4 regions of the Shewanella sp. Koi 1 genome follow, and region 2 is predicted to be linked to each of the others. Evidence: predicted binding sites of a transcription regulator. Region 2 holds the regulator's gene; each other region holds the start of a gene.

What was found. Region 2 encodes sigma-54, which starts transcription at its own class of promoters, with help from an activator protein. Its sites were predicted from a motif close to GTTGGCACGNNNNTNGNNT; they were not measured.
Region 1: a site for sigma-54 is predicted at 2,034-2,052, ahead of flgA (flagellar basal body P-ring formation chaperone FlgA). Genes of this name have one in related genera too.
Region 3: a site for sigma-54 is predicted at 1,741-1,759, ahead of glnA (glutamate--ammonia ligase). Genes of this name have one in related genera too.
Region 4: a site for sigma-54 is predicted at 2,544-2,562, ahead of ACUZ8J_RS08735 (YccF domain-containing protein). Genes of this name have one in related genera too.

Annotation. Positions count from the first base shown of each region.
Region 1 is NZ_JBREJM010000001.1:3,316,068-3,320,649, reverse strand. It holds gene ACUZ8J_RS14630 (LPP20 family lipoprotein) at 1-255, shown strand, start outside; gene ACUZ8J_RS14625 (flagella synthesis protein FlgN) at 360-785, opposite strand; gene flgM (flagellar biosynthesis anti-sigma factor FlgM) at 788-1,114, opposite strand; gene flgA (flagellar basal body P-ring formation chaperone FlgA) at 1,190-1,897, opposite strand; gene ACUZ8J_RS14610 (chemotaxis protein CheV) at 2,103-3,023, shown strand; gene ACUZ8J_RS14605 (CheR family methyltransferase) at 3,125-3,964, shown strand; gene flgB (flagellar basal body rod protein FlgB) at 4,108-4,512, shown strand; gene flgC (flagellar basal body rod protein FlgC) at 4,515-4,582, shown strand, end outside.
Region 2 is NZ_JBREJM010000001.1:4,018,397-4,022,978, reverse strand. It holds gene rapZ (RNase adapter RapZ) at 1-157, opposite strand, end outside; gene ptsN (PTS IIA-like nitrogen regulatory protein PtsN) at 154-597, opposite strand; gene hpf (ribosome hibernation promoting factor) at 600-887, opposite strand; gene ACUZ8J_RS17775 (RNA polymerase factor sigma-54) at 916-2,391, opposite strand; gene lptB (LPS export ABC transporter ATP-binding protein) at 2,497-3,228, opposite strand; gene lptA (lipopolysaccharide transport periplasmic protein LptA) at 3,225-3,776, opposite strand; gene lptC (LPS export ABC transporter periplasmic protein LptC) at 3,763-4,323, opposite strand; gene kdsC (3-deoxy-manno-octulosonate-8-phosphatase KdsC) at 4,320-4,582, opposite strand, start outside.
Region 3 is NZ_JBREJM010000001.1:4,475,817-4,480,398, forward strand. It holds partial or broken gene typA (translational GTPase TypA) at 1-857, opposite strand, end outside; gene glnA (glutamate--ammonia ligase) at 1,844-3,253, shown strand; gene ACUZ8J_RS19685 (TonB-dependent receptor) at 3,659-4,582, shown strand, end outside.
Region 4 is NZ_JBREJM010000001.1:1,979,060-1,983,641, forward strand. It holds gene ACUZ8J_RS08725 (M14 family metallopeptidase) at 95-1,120, shown strand; gene ACUZ8J_RS08730 (alpha/beta fold hydrolase) at 1,120-1,989, shown strand; gene ACUZ8J_RS08735 (YccF domain-containing protein) at 2,052-2,459, opposite strand; gene ACUZ8J_RS08740 (1-aminocyclopropane-1-carboxylate deaminase/D-cysteine desulfhydrase) at 2,729-3,676, shown strand; gene ACUZ8J_RS08745 (hypothetical protein) at 3,680-3,940, opposite strand; gene ACUZ8J_RS08750 (hypothetical protein) at 4,218-4,391, opposite strand.

The sequences.
Region 1 (4,582 bases), 700 kb from region 2:
GTGGCTTATCGTGAACTGGCTGAACAAGTGTATGGACAAAAGATCACCGCCAATAGCAGTGTCAGTGATTGGATGCTGACAGATGACAATGTTAAAGCTTCTGTGACTGGGGTGATCCGTGGCGCGAGAGTGGTAAAAAGCTATCCGGCAGGGGATCACTATGTCACTGAGTTGGAGCTTGATTTTGCCAAGGTATGGCAAATTTACCAACAGCAGAGCCGCCCACAAAGAATTAAAGACGTTACCTATTTTTAGCGCTAGCGCTGGGTGACTTTGTCGTCGCTTTACCAATAAACAAAAGCCGCACTCAGTTTTAGCGCGGCTTTTGTTTATATCCCGTTTACTATTTATTGCTCGACTTATGCTTTTAAATCATTGCCTAAGCTAGAAAGGGTCGAGGTTCTGCCTTTATCGTTATAAGTCAGGGTAGTCGCGTTTCGGCTCGCCTGTAAGGCTTGGGCAAAACGGTTTAGACTCGCCAAATTCATTTCGATGAGACTGGCATTTTGAGCGTTAAGATCCTTACATTCGGCAAGGGCCTCTTTTACGGCGGCCATTTTATGGGATAGTTCTACTTGCGAGGTGAGTAAGGATTTATCGCTGTGATTGGCCAGTAAGTCATCGTTGGCCTTGAGTTCTTGCAGGCATGTTGATTTTTGCTCCGCAAGCGATAATAGCAAATCGGCGTTTTGGTCAACCAAAGCGCCTTTTTCCTTGAGAATAATCTGTTTAAGAACAGCCAAATGGGCGTGTTGTTGATCTACCAGTTTAGCTATTTCTGTCATAGTTACTCTTTATTGAGGTCATTCAATTCAGCTTCGAAGCTGGCAATGTTGGCCGCCAACTTTTCGGGATCAATTTTATAGCGACCTTCGGCAATCGCTTGCTTAATTTCAGCGACTTTCTTTTGGTCGACTTCAGGTAGGCTGGCCATTTTGGTTTGAGCTCCTTGAAGCTGTTGAGCTTGAGCCGTAATGACAACTGAGTCACCTTTTTGTTGAGTCGATTTAGCCGCAACCTGAGTCGATTGCTCGCTTTCGCTGTTCTTTTTTGTACTGTTTGAACGGACTTGCGCGGCCGCTCCGGCGTTAAATTTGCTAATATCAATTGCCATGTTAGGCTCCAGCGTCGTGTATACGGGATTTCTTAACTGGGGTATCGGCAGCCCATCGAAAAGCTTTAGCTTATTTTACATTCTAACTTCGACTTCGCCAATGGCTGTGACTATAGCATCTAGTTCCTTGTTTGAGCTGCTATTTTTGACCCTAATTTGGTCACCAATATTACCATCTTGCAGTGCTTCCCCCACGGTTTTTAGTACAAAATTACTGGAACGGACATAAATCGACACTGAATCATTCTTACAAACAAAGCAAAGGTTGTTTGCAAAAATGGGAAAATTTTTGGCGACACGGCGTTTAACCCGTACGCCTGAAAGTTGGCTGGTATCGCTAAATTGCATTCCGCGTAAGCTATTTTGATCAATATAACGGATTTCAATCTGAGTCGGACTGATTAACTCGCCTGGCGCCAGTGTTTCGCTGGCTACCACCACAGGGAACAGGATATCAACACGTACCGACATAAAAATCTGCCAAGGGTAGGCCAAATCCGGTGTGTCACAGCTGACTTTTACTGTGTTGTTGCGGCTGATTTCCCTATCCGATGCTAGTTCAACTTTTATTGGGGACGCGCATTGTGCTGGTAATAGTCGGTTATCAATAGACTGGGGAGCGATTTCCACTTTGGCATTCGCCGGTACTGAAATCTTTTCATTAATAAGGGCTTTAGCTAACTCTGATATCGCCGATACGCTAGGTACCTCGGGAGCTGCATTGGCCGCCGAGGTGAGAAATAATGCGATAACACATAAAAAATATACTAAATTTACTTTCATAATGAAGAGACTAGCTTGTAACGCCAGAATGCACCTATACTTTTATCAAACGTGAAACTGTCCTGTGTCGTTAAGGCCAAAATTTCGTGTCAGAAGTTTGACTCAGTTTCAACTATGGTTATGGATAACAAGACGCAAGCAATTAATATGCCTATACTCAAACGAGTTTTAGGGCCGTACATAAACAGAACAACAAGGCAGAGTTATGTCGAGTATTCTTGATTCAGTCAACAAACGCACCCAACTCGTAGGTCAAAACCGACTAGAACTATTGCTATTTAAGTTGAATGGTCGTCAACGTTTTGGGATTAACGTATTCAAAGTAAAAGAGGTTCTGCAGTGTCCACCATTAACGGCCTTGCCTAAACTTAATCCCTACGTTAAAGGGGTGGCACATATTCGCGGAACGACCATTTCAGTCATCGATTTAAGTGCCGCAACTGGTGGGCGTCCGCTCGCGAGTACCGAAAATTGCTTTATTATCATTTCTGAATATAACCGTAGCGTACAAGGTTTCTTGGTTAGTTCAGTTGAACGTATCATCAACATGAACTGGGAAGCCATTATGCCGCCACCTCAAGGTGCTGGCCGTTATTCCTATTTGACGGCGGTAACTGAAATTGAAGGCGAGTTAGTCGAAATTCTCGATGTTGAAAAGATTCTTGATGAAATCTCCCCAGTAAAAACCGCGATCAGTGAAGAAGTCAATGAGCAGCTCACTATCGATAGAAGTCAGCATTATCACATCATGGTGATTGATGATTCGGCTGTGGCTCGTAAACAGATTATTCGCGCGTTGGAATCATTAAACTTACAAATTGATACGGCAAAAGATGGCCGCGAAGCATTGGACAAGTTAAAGGCGATTGCTAGTGAAATGAACAATGTCGCGGAAGAGATCCCATTAATTATTTCCGATATCGAAATGCCTGAAATGGATGGTTATACCTTAACGGCAGAAATCCGCGACGATCCAAAGCTCAAGCATATTAAGGTCGTTTTACATACCTCACTCAGCGGCGTGTTCAACCAGGCCATGGTGCAAAAAGTAGGCGCCAACGACTTTATCGCGAAATTCAATCCTGATGAATTAGCGGCAGCAGTGAACAAGCATTTAAGTTTGTAGTGAAAGTGTGGGTTAGTGCCTAGTAGCGCTTTACGCTATAATCTAGCCCTTATTACATGATTGTTGGCACTTATTTGGGTGCTTGCTATAGGATCTAGGACGTGAATGTGCCTGACAAATCACTCGCTGAAGCCGAATATAATCAATTTAGGTTGTTCCTAGAACAACACAGCGGCATCGTACTGGGGGAAAATAAACAATACCTAGTACGTAGCCGTCTTGCTCCTTTGATGGGCAAATATAATCTGCCTTCGTTATCCGATGTGGTAAAACATTCGATGAAGCCCACGGAGCGAGCCTTACGGGCAGAAGTGATCGACGCCATGACTACCAATGAAACCTTATGGTTTCGTGACCGTTATCCGTTTGAGTTGCTCAATAATGTGTTGTTACCTGAATACAGTAAGTTGGGGCGTCCATTAAAAATATGGTCCGCTGCCTGCTCGTCTGGCCAAGAGCCTTATTCGTTGGCAATGACTATCTTAGAATATCAACAGAAGAAGCCGGGAGCTTTGCCGGGCGGCGCCTCGATCCAAGCAACCGATCTTTCGCCTTCGATGTTGGAACGTTGCAAAAATGCCGAATACGATAGTTTGGCGCTAGCGCGTGGTTTATCCGAGGAACGTAAGCGCCAGTTTTTTGATGCTTTGCCCTCTGGCAACATGCGAGTTAAGGATAACGTTAAGCGTTTAGTCAATTTTCGCGCCCATAACTTACTTGAGAGTTACACCTTACTCGGCAAGTTCGACATTATCTTCTGTCGAAATGTGCTGATCTATTTTGCCCCAGAGGCAAAAGCAAAAATTTTGCGGCAATTCGCTGCCGCTTTAAATCCGAAGGGCATACTCTTTCTCGGCGCGTCAGAGTCGATTGCGGGTCTGACGGATGAATTTGATATGGTTCGTTGCAACCCTGGTATCTATTACCAGAAAAAGACTTAATGTTATGATATTAAATAAAAATTACCGACATTAGTCGGTAATTTTTTACCCCACCAAACCCCATTTCTACACATTTCTGATAGTTTCTGTTTTTTGGCACATGAATTGCTTATTCCCGTGAGAGTCACGATGGAGGCAATTTTATGGCGATCAATTTTGATAAGGCACTAGGTGTGCACCAATTCACTTTGGGGATACGTGCAGAACGTGCCGAAGTAATTTCAAGCAACATCGCAAACGCCGATACGCCACATTATAAAGCCCGTGACGTCGATTTTTCTGCGGCCTTAAATATTGCGAAAACCCAGCAACAGCAACGCAATAGCCTTGAGATGACAGGCGATGAGCAGCATTTTGGCCTCGCACAGTTAACGGGACAATACGTGAAGTTCCGTGTGCCAAATCAGCCAGATACTGGAGATGGCAATACAGTGGATATTCAACAGGAACAGTCGGCATTTATGCAAAATGCCCTCGAATATCAAATGTCTCTGGGATTTTTGGACAGTAAGTTTAGCGGCATGAAAAAAGCGCTGAGAGGGGATTAATCATGAGTTTATTTAGCATTTTTGATGTGGCAGGCTCCGGTATGTCAGCCCAGTCCGTCCGACTCAATAC
Region 2 (4,582 bases):
TGGCGACGAGATCGTTACTGCCCTTGAGCTGTTCGAGTAAGCTGCCAATCAGCGGCAACGGAAGATTATCGACACAATAATAGCCGAGATCTTCAAGCACTCTTAGTGCGACCGATTTGCCTGAGCCTGAGCGCCCTGACACTATGACCAGTTTCATCCAGTGATTACCTGATAGAGTTCCGTTTCATCATGCGTCTTGCGCAATTGCTTCAATATTTGTTTGTCGCTGAGCTTTTCAGCCATGCAGGACAAAGTGCTTAAGTGCTGTTGACATTGGTCAGCAGGCACCAGCAGCGCAAATAAAATGTCGACAGGTTGTTTATCGATAGCATCAAAGGCTATCGGCTCCTCACATTTCACCAATATGGCTATGGGTTGTGTTATATCGGTTAATCGACCATGTGGAATGGCGATGCCGTTACCTATACCTGTGCTCCCCATCTTTTCGCGCGCCACTAGGCTTTCGAAGATCTCTTGAGATGAGAGGGTGGGGTACTGGGCAGCGGCTAAGTCGCTGATAAGTTCCAGTACCTTTTTCTTACTGCCCGGAGTGGCGCAGGTCGTGCATTCCGGCCGCAGTATGGTACGAAGTTCCATTGCTAGTGTTTTGTTAACTTCTCTTTGTGTTTAATAACCTGACGATCAAGCTTGTCGATCAGGACGTCTATGGCAGCATACATATCTGCATGCTCTGAAGTCGCGAAGACTTCACCACCGGTGAGGTTGATTCTCGCTTCGGCAATTTGTTGCATTTTCTCAACATTGAGCACAACGTGCACATTATTGATCTGTTCGAAATGACGTTCAAGTTTTGAAAACTTTTCCTCAACATAAGCCCGTAACGATTCAGTAATCTCGATATGGTGTCCACTCAGGTTTATTTGCATATAAACGTCCTCCGATTTCCACTTTAGGCTATAAACTTTTACGCTGATTGGAAGGGGGAATAAGCATCGCTTCTCGGTACTTCGCAATGGTTCTGCGCGCAACGTTAATTCCCTGTTCTGCCAGAAGCTGTGCCATCTTGCTGTCGCTTAATGGTTTTTTCTGGTTTTCCGCTGCAACCAGTTTCTTAATGAAGGCTCTGATTGCCGTGGATGAGCACTCACCGCCATCATCAGTCCCGACGTGGCTTGAGAAGAAATATTTTAGTTCAAAAAGTCCCTTTGGGGTATGCATGTATTTTTGTGTCGTCACCCGTGAAATGGTGGACTCATGCATTTCTACCGCCTCAGCGATATCGTTCAGGACCATAGGTTTCATGGCTTCTTCACCGTATTCGAAGAAGCCCTGTTGATATTGCACTATGCAGTTTGCCACCTTGAGCAGTGTTTCGTTACGGCTTTCAAGGCTTTTGATAAACCACTTGGCTTCTTGCAGATGCCCGCGGATAAATTGGCTATCGGCTTGGCTTTTGGTGCTGCGCGCCATGGCTGCATATTGCTGATTAACATTGATTTTTGGCATGCAATCTGGATTTAACTCGACCACCCAGCGACCGTTTTTCTTCGATACCGACACATCGGGGATGACATATTCTTCATCAACAGGGGTGATGAGCAAACCGGGGCGAGGGTTTAAGGTTTGGATCAGCGCTATGCTGTCCCTTAACTCGTCCTCTTTAAGTTTGGTCTTACGCATCAACAACCTAAAGTCGCGGGCGGCGATCAGATCTAAATGATCTTTGATCAACATGCGGGCGTTTTCGAGGTGTGGGGTATCCGGCGAAAAATGGGAGAGTTGGATAAGCAGACATTCGCTTAAATCCCTTGCGGCGACACCAACGGGATCGAAGTGTTGAATACGCTTAAGTACGGCTTCGACTTCATCCAGTTCTATCTCAGGATTGCCCATGGCCTCGAGGATATCTTCAGTACTTTGAGTGAGATAACCTTGATCGTCGATGGCATCAATAATCGCGGTGGCGATGGCTAAATCGGTTTCAGAGAAGGGCGTGAGGTTTTTCTGCCATTCTAAATGCTCGTACAGGCCTTCACTGGTTTCCCCTTGGAAGGGCATGTCATCTTCACGGCTGGCGCCAGAACCTGAGTTTGGCGAGGCGGTAAAAACTTCATCCCAAGTAGTATCCATGGGCAGTTCTTCGGGCAGGGATTCTTTGGTCAACGACTCGGCAATGTCCACGGTGGAATTGTCTTGTTCCTGTGGCAGGGCCGTTGTTTCGCTAAAGTCGGTATCGGCGATATCTTGCTTACGTTCGGTAGGCGCGTCGAATTGCTCCTCTTCCAGCTCGAGAAGAGGATTAGAGTCTAAGGCTTGCTGGATCTCTTGCTGCAGTTCCAATGACGACAATTGCAACAGACGAATGGCCTGTTGGAGTTGTGGCGTCATGGTTAACTGTTGACCCAGTTTGAGCTGGAGTGACGCTTTCATGTTACCGCTGATCCCTACGTTATTATTTTGAATTTAGGCCGCTTGTTATCATATCGATGGCGCTTATAAGCCAAAATTCAAGGCTAATTGGCTCTGTTTAAGTAACTATAGCCTGAATTGTTCACCTAAGTACACAGCCCTAACTTGCTGATTGTCTAAGATCTCTGCGGGAGTTCCTTCGGCAATCAGGTTTCCGTGACTGACAATGTAAGCATGTTCACAGACGTCTAAGGTCTCGCGCACATTGTGGTCTGTGATCAGTACCCCAAGGCCTCGGCTCTTGAGTTGTTCGATGATTTTCTTGATATCGATAACCGAAATCGGGTCGACACCGGCGAAGGGTTCATCGAGCAGAATAAACTTTGGATTGGCCGCTAAAGCGCGGGCAATTTCGACGCGGCGACGTTCACCGCCCGATAACGACATGCCTTGGCTGTCTCGGATATGGGTGATATGGAACTCTTCGAGCAGATGTTCCAGCTCTTCTTCGCGTTGATCGCGATTGAGCTCTTTACGGGTTTGCAGTACCGCCATGATATTGTCGTGCACGGTCAGCTTGCGAAAGATACTGGCTTCCTGTGGCAGGTAACCAATGCCTTTGCGGGCGCGCAGGTGCATGGGATCGGCGGTTAAATCATCATCGTCGATAAAGATATGGCCTTTATCGCTTTTGACTAAGCCCACGACCATATAAAAGGTGGTGGTTTTACCCGCGCCGTTTGGGCCGAGTAGGCCGACGACTTGACCCGTTTTCACCGTCAGGCTGACATCTTTCACAACCTGACGACTCTTATAACTCTTAGCGAGATTCTGTGCTTTTAAGGTGATTTGGGTCATTTAGAGTCCTGTTTTTTCACAGGTTTGTCCGCGGGCTGGTTCTTGATCTCTTCCTGATAGTTGTCAGGTTGAATAATGGTAATCACGCGATCATCACCGCTACCCGTGCTCTCAGCGATCAATTTTTGCTGAATAATATCGTAACGGATGAGGTTACCCGTCACTTGGCTACCCGCTTGGTCTAGGCTGGCAGAGCCCGTCAAAGTTAGGGTGCGGGTCGCCATTTCGTAGCGAATTTCTTTCGCGCTCGCCGAAGCTGGGCGTCCATCGTCGAGGATCTGGCTATAAGTCGCAGGATTACCGGTTGCCACTAAAATCTTGCTGTTTTCCCCTTCGGCAGAAAATGCACGTAGTTGATCCGCATGGATTTTAATCGAGCCTTGGGTGACTTCAACCGGACCGAAGAAAATGATCTGGTTGTTTTTAATGTCCGCAGTTTGGCTAACGGCTTTAATTTTCACTTCTTGCTGTAAGTCACCAACCTTGGCGAAGGCGCTCATGCTGGTGATTAGCATTAGGCCGGCAAGTAATATGTTATTTTGCTTCATAGGTTCCTACTACCTGACTGGTCAATTGCACTTCCTGCGCGTTAAGGTCGGCATAAAGGCCTTGCCCTTGAATATTAAAATCTTTCCCTGTGACGTAAATGATGCGGTCAGAGGTCATTATCATAGTGTTGAGATCGAGTTCTAAAAAACTGGTGGACAATGTCTGTATGGGTTCACCAGGGCTGATGGCATCGATAATAACATTATTTTCTAATACAACCTTGCCGGTATCTTTGTTGAGTCGACCTTGATCGGCTCGGATCTGCCATTTTGCTTTACCTTGGTCGGGATAGACAAGATAGACGGGCTCAGTAAAGTCGGTTTGGTTTTTCAGCTCATAGTGTTCCATGTGCTTTGCCGTGACGCGACTGTTAACTTGCCCTTGCTCATTAAACTCAATGCTGCGCAGATCTTCGATAATGTAATCGGGTCTGTCACTGACGTTCAAGCTGTCATCCGTATCGCCACCGCGTTTTTGCTGCACTTGCCAATATAGCACCAGCGCAGTACCAAAAAAGGCGATAATGGCGAGGGTCACACGACTCATATGCTCATCCCATGGGCGGAAGTGAACTTATTTTGGCTCAGTAAGAGCAGATCCGTGAGTTCCCTGAGTGCGCCATGTCCACCATTCAAGTGAGTCACAAAATGGGCGTGTTGGCGGACATAGGGATGACCATCGGCAACACAGACGGCCAAGCCGACCACATTCATCACAGGCAAGTCGACAATATCATCACCAATATAGGCGACTTCTTCTGGGGTGACATTGTAGAGCGACAGCAGTTCTTCATAGGGAACGAATT
Region 3 (4,582 bases), 460 kb from region 2:
GTCAGAAATTTTCAGCTCGCCTAAACCGGTAATAGCCACGATGTCGCCAGCGTTTGCTACGTCAACTTCGGTACGCTCTAAGCCCATGTAACCTAATACTTGGCCCATTTTACCGTTACGAGTCTTACCATCAGCGCCGATCACGGTCACTTGTTGGTTAGTCTTGATGTACCACGCTTGATGCGGCCAACACCGATAACACCCACGTATGAGTTGTAATCGAGCTGAGAAATTTGCATCTGGAATGGACCTTCAGCGTCAGCTGCAGGTGAAGATACTTTTTCAACGATAGTTTGGAACAGTGGCGTCATATCTGTGCCAACTTCATCCGGATCTAACGTTGCGAAGCCGTTTAACGCAGAAGCGTAAACAACAGGGAAATCTAATTGCTCGTCAGTCGCACCTAAGTTGTCGAACAGGTCGAATACTTGGTCGATAACCCAATCAGGGCGAGCACCAGGACGGTCAATCTTGTTGATAACAACGATTGGCTTTAAGCCTTGGGCGAACGCTTTCTTGGTTACGAAGCGAGTCTGTGGCATTGGACCGTCAACGGCGTCAACCAGCAGTAATACTGAGTCCACCATAGACAATACGCGCTCAACCTCACCACCGAAGTCGGCGTGGCCTGGGGTGTCTACGATGTTAATGCGGTAGTCGTTCCACTTGATGGCAGTATTCTTTGCCAGAATCGTGATCCCACGTTCCTTTTCAAGATCGTTGGAGTCCATCACCCGCTCAGTAGCTTCTCCCCGGGTTGCAAGGGTTCCTGATTGCGACAGCAGCTTGTCAACCAGGGTCGTTTTGCCATGGTCAACGTGCGCAATAATGGCGATGTTACGTAAATTCTCTAGCACGGATAAACCTCTTACCATCAAACAAAAATAGGGATATTTCAATATTCGTTATAGCAATCTACGTTGAGTCGCCATAAAAAAGCGTGACATTCTACTCCAGAGCGGCCTCGCCGCACAGGATTATTTTTGAACACTTATAAAACAATTTTTTGAGCACTGTGCTCAAAAGGTACTCTCTTGCCCGAGTCAAATAGCCTAAATGCACCGTTAATGCGCAGGCGATTCACCAGTTTATCTTGTCATCAACCAAGCTAAGCAGCTGAATTCACTATTTTTCACTCAGTGCAGCTTTTGCTGCTCGGCTCAAAGCCGCCATAAGTATAGTCAATCCACGCAATCCAGCCGTGACGCGCCAGAGTGAGCCATAAAAATAAGCGCAGTAGGTACCAGTTAGCGGTTTCTGCGGATGCCTTTGGCCTCAGTTTCAACAAACTCTATTCCACATTGCGAACAACGACTTTAATAACCTGATAATTAAGCATTATTCAATATAACCAGCTATAACCGCCCCGCGAAAAACAGCTTAGGTTGCCACGGTTTTGTGACATTATTGCGGACGATTGAAATAGTGAGCTTGCACGGTTATCTCGCCTCACTAATGTGCTAAATTCGTTGTGCTTTGTTTGGTTTCGAATCTTGTCAAAAGCCAGAATTGAGATATCAATCCGGCTTGCCTCTGAGCTTAATGGGCCGACGAGTTCGGGATAAGTGGGCGTTGCGAGATTGCACTCAAGTTGCTTGCACTAAAATGGTGTTGTGACGGTGCGCACCAAAATGGATTAATGCACCAAAATGCCACATGCAAACGCACCAACATAGTGCAACGCGAAGTGAATTGTTGTGCACTAAAATATATAGCCTTTGATTATCAACACCTTAAATTGTTGGCATAGATATCGCTATATAGCTTGTAAGTTTGGCTCAAGCGCGACTTGAGTTAAAAGATTATAGAAGGGACATCCCTTTACCCTACCGGAGACTTGAGAATGTCAGTTGAATCAGTTTTAAAGCAACTTGAAGAATTAGAAGTTAAGTTTGTTGATTTACGTTTTACCGACACCAAAGGTAAAGAGCAGCACGTATCTATCCCTGCTCATCAGGTAGACGCTGATTTCTTCGAAGACGGCAAAATGTTTGACGGTTCGTCAATCGCTGGCTGGAAAGGCATTAACGAATCAGACATGGTGCTGATGCCAGACCCAACCACGTTTGTATTAGACCCATTCACCGAAGAAACCACTGCCCTGATCCGCTGTGACATTCTCGAGCCAGGCACTATGACTGGTTATGACCGCGACCCACGTTCTATCGCGAAAAAAGCGGAAGAATACTTACGCTCTACCGGTATCGCTGACACTGTATTAGTTGGACCAGAACCAGAATTCTTCCTGTTCGACGACGTACGTTTCGGTACTGACATGTCTGGTTGTTTCGTGAAAATCGACGCTAAAGAAGCGGCATGGAACTCTGGCACTAGCTACGAAGGTGGCAACACTGGTCACCGTCCATTCGTGAAAGGCGGTTACTTCCCAGTAGCTCCTGTTGACTCATCACAAGACTTACGTAGCGCTATGTGTTTAGTGCTCGAAGAAATGGGTCAAGTCGTTGAAGCTCACCACCACGAAGTAGCGACTGCGGGTCAAAACGAAATCGCAACTCGCTTCAACACTCTGACTAAGAAAGCGGACGAAATCCAAATTCTGAAGTACGTAGTACACAACATGGCTCACGCCTACGGTAAGACTGCGACTTTCATGCCTAAGCCAATCGTTGGCGACAACGGTAGCGGTATGCACGTTCACCAATCTCTGTCTAAAGACGGTGTGAACCTGTTCGCAGGCGACAAATACGCTGGTTTAAGTGAAACTGCACTGTACTACATCGGTGGTATCATCAAGCACGCTCGCGCGCTGAACGCTTTCACTAACCCAAGCACTAACTCTTACAAGCGTTTAGTACCACACTTCGAAGCGCCAGTGATGTTAGCTTACTCAGCACGTAACCGCAGCGCTTCAATCCGTATTCCAGTGGTACCAAGCCCTAAAGGCCGTCGTATCGAAACTCGCTTCCCAGATCCACATGCAAACCCATACTTAGGTTTCGCAGCACTGCTGATGGCGGGTATCGATGGTATCCAAAACAAGATCCATCCAGGCGAAGCGATGGATAAAGACTTGTACGATCTGCCAGCTGAAGAAGCGGCTGAAATCCCACAAGTAGCGACTTCATTAGAAAACGCGCTTGAAAACCTGCAAGCTGACCACGAGTTCTTAACTCGCGGCGGTGTATTCAGCGAAGATTTCATCCAATCTTACATTGCACTGAAATCTGCAGAAGCTGAGCGTGTAAGCCGTACAACTCACCCATTAGAGTTCGAGATGTACTACAGCCTGTAATGGCTAACGGCATCAATTAGCTGCACAAAATCTAACAGCCCCGACAGTCTTCTGTCGGGGCTTTTTTGTCTCTATCGCACAGTGACTCCCAAGTATTCCCCAGCCTATTCAACACCTCTACACACATACACTCTGACCTCTCGTTGTTTTCTGTCCATTTGTTGTCGCCTCGTGATTTTGGGTGCATAAAAAAGTAAAGGCTTTGTAAATTCAATTAAGAACGATTCTCGATTACAACTATAATAATGCGTCTTTTTTGGAGCCAAACACGGAATACTCTCCATTCATATTCAGTTAGCGCATTGAATTCAAACCATTAAAAACGCTTTCTGGGTCGCAAGGAAAGGCACCACAGTGCAGTCCTTTTGGCTTCTCATGTACCTATTGTTTTTGATGGAGAATACTATGCCTAAGTCTATGGGGCCGATAAGCCTAGTCGCCGCCGCAGTTATCTGCCAACTGGGGCTTGTTAATGTGGCAACAGCCGCAGAAACCGATATGGAGCGCATGGTGGTCTCCGCCACCCGCTCACCGACCCAAATCAGCGATCTCTCCAGCACTGTGTGGATCATTGATGAAGCCAGCATTCGCGAGCAAACCGATAGCGGCAAAGGTATTAAGGAAATGCTCGCCGCCTTAGTGCCGTCGATGGACGTGTCCAGCCAAGGGCGCACCAACTTTGGCCAAAATATTCGCGGTCGCGCCATGGTGGTCCTAATCGATGGCGTGTCGATGAACACCTCCCGCAGTATCAGCCGCCAGCTCGACAGTATCGATCCATTCAATATTGCCCGCATCGAAGTACTCGCTGGCGCGTCGGCTATCTATGGCGGTGGCGCACTGGGCGGTGCCATTAATATTGTCACTAAAAAAGCGGCTGACAGCAGTGATACCTTCGAAGCCGAAGCGGGATTCAAGTCCGGCTTTAATAGCAGTGATGATTTAGATTACCACACCGCGCTGGCGGTGACCGGGGGCAGCGATTCGCTTAAAGGGCGCTTTAGTGCCGCTTGGCAGGAAAACGGCCAATGGTTTGATGGCAGTAGCAACCCTGTGATGCTGGACATTACCCAAACCGGAATGCAGTACACCCAAGGTTATGATTTAATGGCGAATATGGATTGGCAGCTTGCCAATGACGCCAACCTCAGCGCCATGGCGCAATACTATCGCAACGGTTCAGACGATGAACATGGTCTGTATATGGGTGAGAACTTCTCAGGCGTCACTGGCGATGCCTCAGTGCTCGAAACCCGTAAGGGATTAGACGCTGACCGCAGCCCCGCCACCGAGCGCACTTTGCTGAATCTGTCCTACTCCCAGAATGAG
Region 4 (4,582 bases), 2.0 Mb from region 2:
TGTGGCTTAATCTGTTGTCATAAATTTGTCGTGGTTCGCCATTAATATCGTCCTAAGGCTATGAGTCGATGCTCATTTCACTTTCTAGGATGATATGAATAACATTCCATTCGAGTTAGATACACTATCACAACTCATTGATACTCATCATCTTAAACTCAAATATCAGGTTCTTGCGGACATTCCATTTCGGCACCAACATTTTCCGCTCTACAGTGTCGAGTTAGGCGTGACCGAACGTCCATGTCCGACCGTATTATTCGTTGGTGGTGTGCATGGGGTGGAGCGGATTGGCTCCCAGGTGATTTTAGCTTTGCTTAACAGCCTGTTGCAGCGCCTTGCGTGGGACAAACACCTACAACAGTTGTTAACGGACATCCGCTTAGCCTTTGTCCCGGTGGTGAATCCTGTCGGGTTACTGCTGGGCAGTCGCGGTAATGGCAATCAGGTCGACTTGATGCGCAACGCGCCGATAGAGTCCCGGGAAAAAGTGTCTTTTATGGTTGGAGGGCAGCGGCTCTCTTCCAAGCTGCCTTGGTTTCGTGGCCTTGGCGGCATGGAGCTTGAAACAGCGGGACTGGTGGCCTATGTGCAACAACTGCTTAGACAAAGCACCAGTCTTATTTCCCTCGATGCGCATTCTGGCTTTGGTTTGACGGATCATATCTGGTTTCCCTATGCCCACACGCGCGCGTCCTTTGAAAATGCCCACTTCATTTATCACCTAAAACAGTTATTTGAAGCGAGCTATCCCCATCATGGTCATTATCGGCTTGCGCCCCAGAGCCAGTTTTATCGCACCCATGGTGATATTTGGGATTACTTGTACCGCCAGCATCATACCCATGATCCTCAAGCCAATATTCCATTCTTACCTTTGACCTTAGAGATGGGCTCATGGGCATGGATTAAGAAAAATCCAAGGCAAATATTTAATTTTGCGGGCTTCTTTAATCCGCAAAAAACACACAGGCACCACAGGATTTTACGCCGGCACACAGTACTGATGCAGTTCTTGATGGAGGCGGCGTACGCACGGGAGTTAGAGGGGCTGACGCCCGAACATCTCATACAACTGGCGCAGAGTGCGCAGCAGTTTTGGTATCGGGAGCGTTTTTGATGACAACGTGGGTATTACTCAGAGGCTTGATGCGCGATCAACGCCATTGGAATGGCTTTGATCAGAGATTAAGGCAAAGGGGCTGCACCGTTTTTACCCCAGACTTGCCCGGTAATGGGATCCTCACTCACCAAGTCAGCCCTTTAACTATCCCTGAATATGCCAGCTCGATATGGCAACAATTGGATGAGCATTTAGCGGGACAAGCCTTTTATCTGCTGGGCTTATCGATGGGCGGTATGCTCGCCATGGAAATGGCTAAGCAGCGCCCCGAGCAGATAAAACACGTTTTTGTGCTGAATAGTAGCGCGGCTAACTTATCACCTTGGTATCAGCGATTTAATGGATTGAATGCCCTGAGTGCTTGGGTCAAACGTTGCCGTGGTCGACAGCTTAATTCTATTGAATCGACGATTGTGCGCTTAACCAGCTATCGCCATCGGCGCGATGTCGCCTTGATTGCACGTTGGAGCCACTATCGCCACGAGTCGACACCGCATATTAGTAATGCGTGTCGTCAGTTGTGGGCGGCGTTTCGTTATCGCTGCCCAGCGTCTTTGCCTGTTCCAGTCAGTATTTTATCGGGTGATCGTGATGCCTTAGTGAATATTCAAACCAGCAGGGCATTAGCACAACATTTTAATGTCGACTTAGTTGTCTTGGCCTATTGTGGTCATGACATCACCATAGATGCGCCAGCCAAACTGGCGCATTATCTATTCGAAATGATAAGTCTAGAACAAGGGGAAGTGAGTGAGCCATTTGCTGATTACACTGATTTACTCGATGAAGAAAGGGACTATCACGAAGCAAGATTAGTGCAATCACTGCCTAACTATACATCAGCACTACCCAGTGATGCAGAGTAGTGCTGAGTGATCCGACTTAGGCTTTAGCGACTATGTTTATTACGCTTTAGCTACTGTGATTATTACGCTTTAGCTACTATGGTTTGCCCAATCGGTGTCAGGCTTAATAGCGCCAGCTTGATATGTTGGATCCCAAAGGGGATACCAATAATCGTCACAAAGCAGGCGAGGGCATGGGCCAAATGGCCTATGGCCAACCAAATCCCAAACAGCAAGAACCAAATAATATTGCCCACCATACCAAAGGCGCCTGTGCCTAAATCTTCACGTCCGGTTAAATGGCGACGATTCATTTGCTCTTGTCCAAAGGGCCAGAAGGTCAATTCGCCAATGACAAAGCAGGCGCGGCCGAAGGGAATACCGATAATACTGATAAAACACAAAATCCCCGCGAGCCACCAGGCGAGTCCCATCACAAATCCACCAAGGACAAACCAAGCAATATTGAAAATTAACCGTAAAAGTGACATTGAATACTCCTTAACTCATTTTAAATCTGTGTTGGCATTACCTTGGCCAACACACAGAATCATTAATTGATACTTAAATGGAGTAAGCGAGAATTGTGCCAAAATATTTTTCCTTATTTATCAGTGGAATATTTATCTTGGCGACGGTATGACGTTGTAAAAAAGGCTAGATTTTCGCGAAAATGCTTAATAATTACGGACGATGTAGGCAAGCTCGCGGTACACTAACGGCCTTGTTTCCTTCGAGTGTATCCATGTTAGCCAAAAGCCTGCTCTCTGACAGTCCTGTAGAGTCTTTTTCCTTTGCCGGACGCAAGATATTTCTCAAACGAGACGATTTATTGCATCCTGCGTTTAGTGGCAATAAAGCGCGTAAGTTTGCCTATTTTCTAGACCATGATTTTGCTGAGGTGACTAAGCTGATTGGTTATGGCTCCGCGCAGGCTAACTCGTTGTATTCACTGTCGGCGCTCGCCAAGCTGAAGGGCTGGCAGTGCGATTTTTATGTGGATCATATTGCCAGCCATATCCGCACCTTGCCGACGGGTAATTATGCCGCTGCCATCGGCAATGGTACGCGTGTCATTGATTTATCTAGCCTGATTACAAGCAATCCTTCTCTCCACCGTGAGCCTAATTGGACTTGCCAGGATTATATTGAGCAACAAGTCTTGCCGGCTGAACCTAACGCTTTGTTTATTCCTGAAGGCGGGCGCTGCCAGTATGCGCAATATGGTGTTAGTCAGTTAGCCGCTGAAATAGTTGCTTGGGCCGAGTCACAGCAAATTTCCGATCTCAAGGTGTTTTTACCTGCAGGTACAGGAACAACGGCACTCTTTTTAAATCAATATTTTGTGCGTCAGCAATTGAATATTCGAGTGCTTACCTGCGCCGTTGTCGGCGGCGATGAGTATTTAATGCAGCAGTTTTATGAGTTAAATCCCAACTCTGCTGAACATCCGCAGATTTTGAATGTGGGGAAGAAATACCATTTTGGGAAACTCTATCCTGAGTTTTATGCCATGTGGCAACGACTCAGTGCCAGCGGTGTGCAATTTGAATTACTCTACGATCCCTTAGGCTTTATTGTGTTAGAGGATTATTTACAGTGCGAGCAACATGCCTCCATCCTCTATATTCATCAGGGGGGGCTATTAGGAAATCAAACCATGTTGCCAAGATATAGACGAAAATACGGTGAGGGCGACGCAGGATAGCGTTTAGCCAACTAACTTATTACGCTTTAATATTTTGTGGGTGCGTGTGGCTATCTTTTCAAGATGTTTAAGATCTTTCAATCCCGGCGTATCGGTTGAATATTGCCAATAGCTTATTTCACCATCCAACATTTCCAGCATTTTTTTAGAACAGCCTAAACACTCACCTTGGCACATTTGTGCTTCATCTAAGTTAAGCGGAATAACCTGTTTAATCTGGGTTATTAAGGTCAGCATAGCCGTTTTAGTATCGGGTTTTGACATAGAAAATACATTCACAAATTGAGTGAGTGATTATATTAGCAGGGACAAATACAGATTAATTTGATCTAGGTTAGTGGAATACACATTTGGTTCGGCACGTATCTGTGTGAGCTAGATACCGCCTGAACCAAACGAGTTCGTCATTCGACGTAAGGGGATAGCAAATCGTGATATTGGGCTATCTATTTCGGTCATTAGGTTTCGGTATGGCGAGGAAAATGGGAACCGAATAAACCTAAACACCGTTTTTAGTACTCTAAGGAGTACACAATCAGACTTATTTATTTGCCGACAATAGCCATTTCATAAAGTTTAAGGCTTCGGTACGCTTTGAAAAAGTCTGCTTGTTTTTACCTTGTCTATCGGTAAAAGCAATGGATGTTTTGTTAACTGAAATAGAGTCTACAGGGAAGTTCACTGTGATTTCATGTCCGTTAATTTTGTATGACATAGGCCACACTCCTTTTAATTCAATTCACCCTTAGGTGAGTAAGTTGTAACAATAAAATATCCTTAGCATAATTGCGAAAGATGATACCAATGAGTCTTGAGGTTACCCATTCCATGATCATTAATCAAGAGATGCCTTATTGATAACTAATGCATATCAGCGATTATGTCAATGGAATATCTCAATTAGCC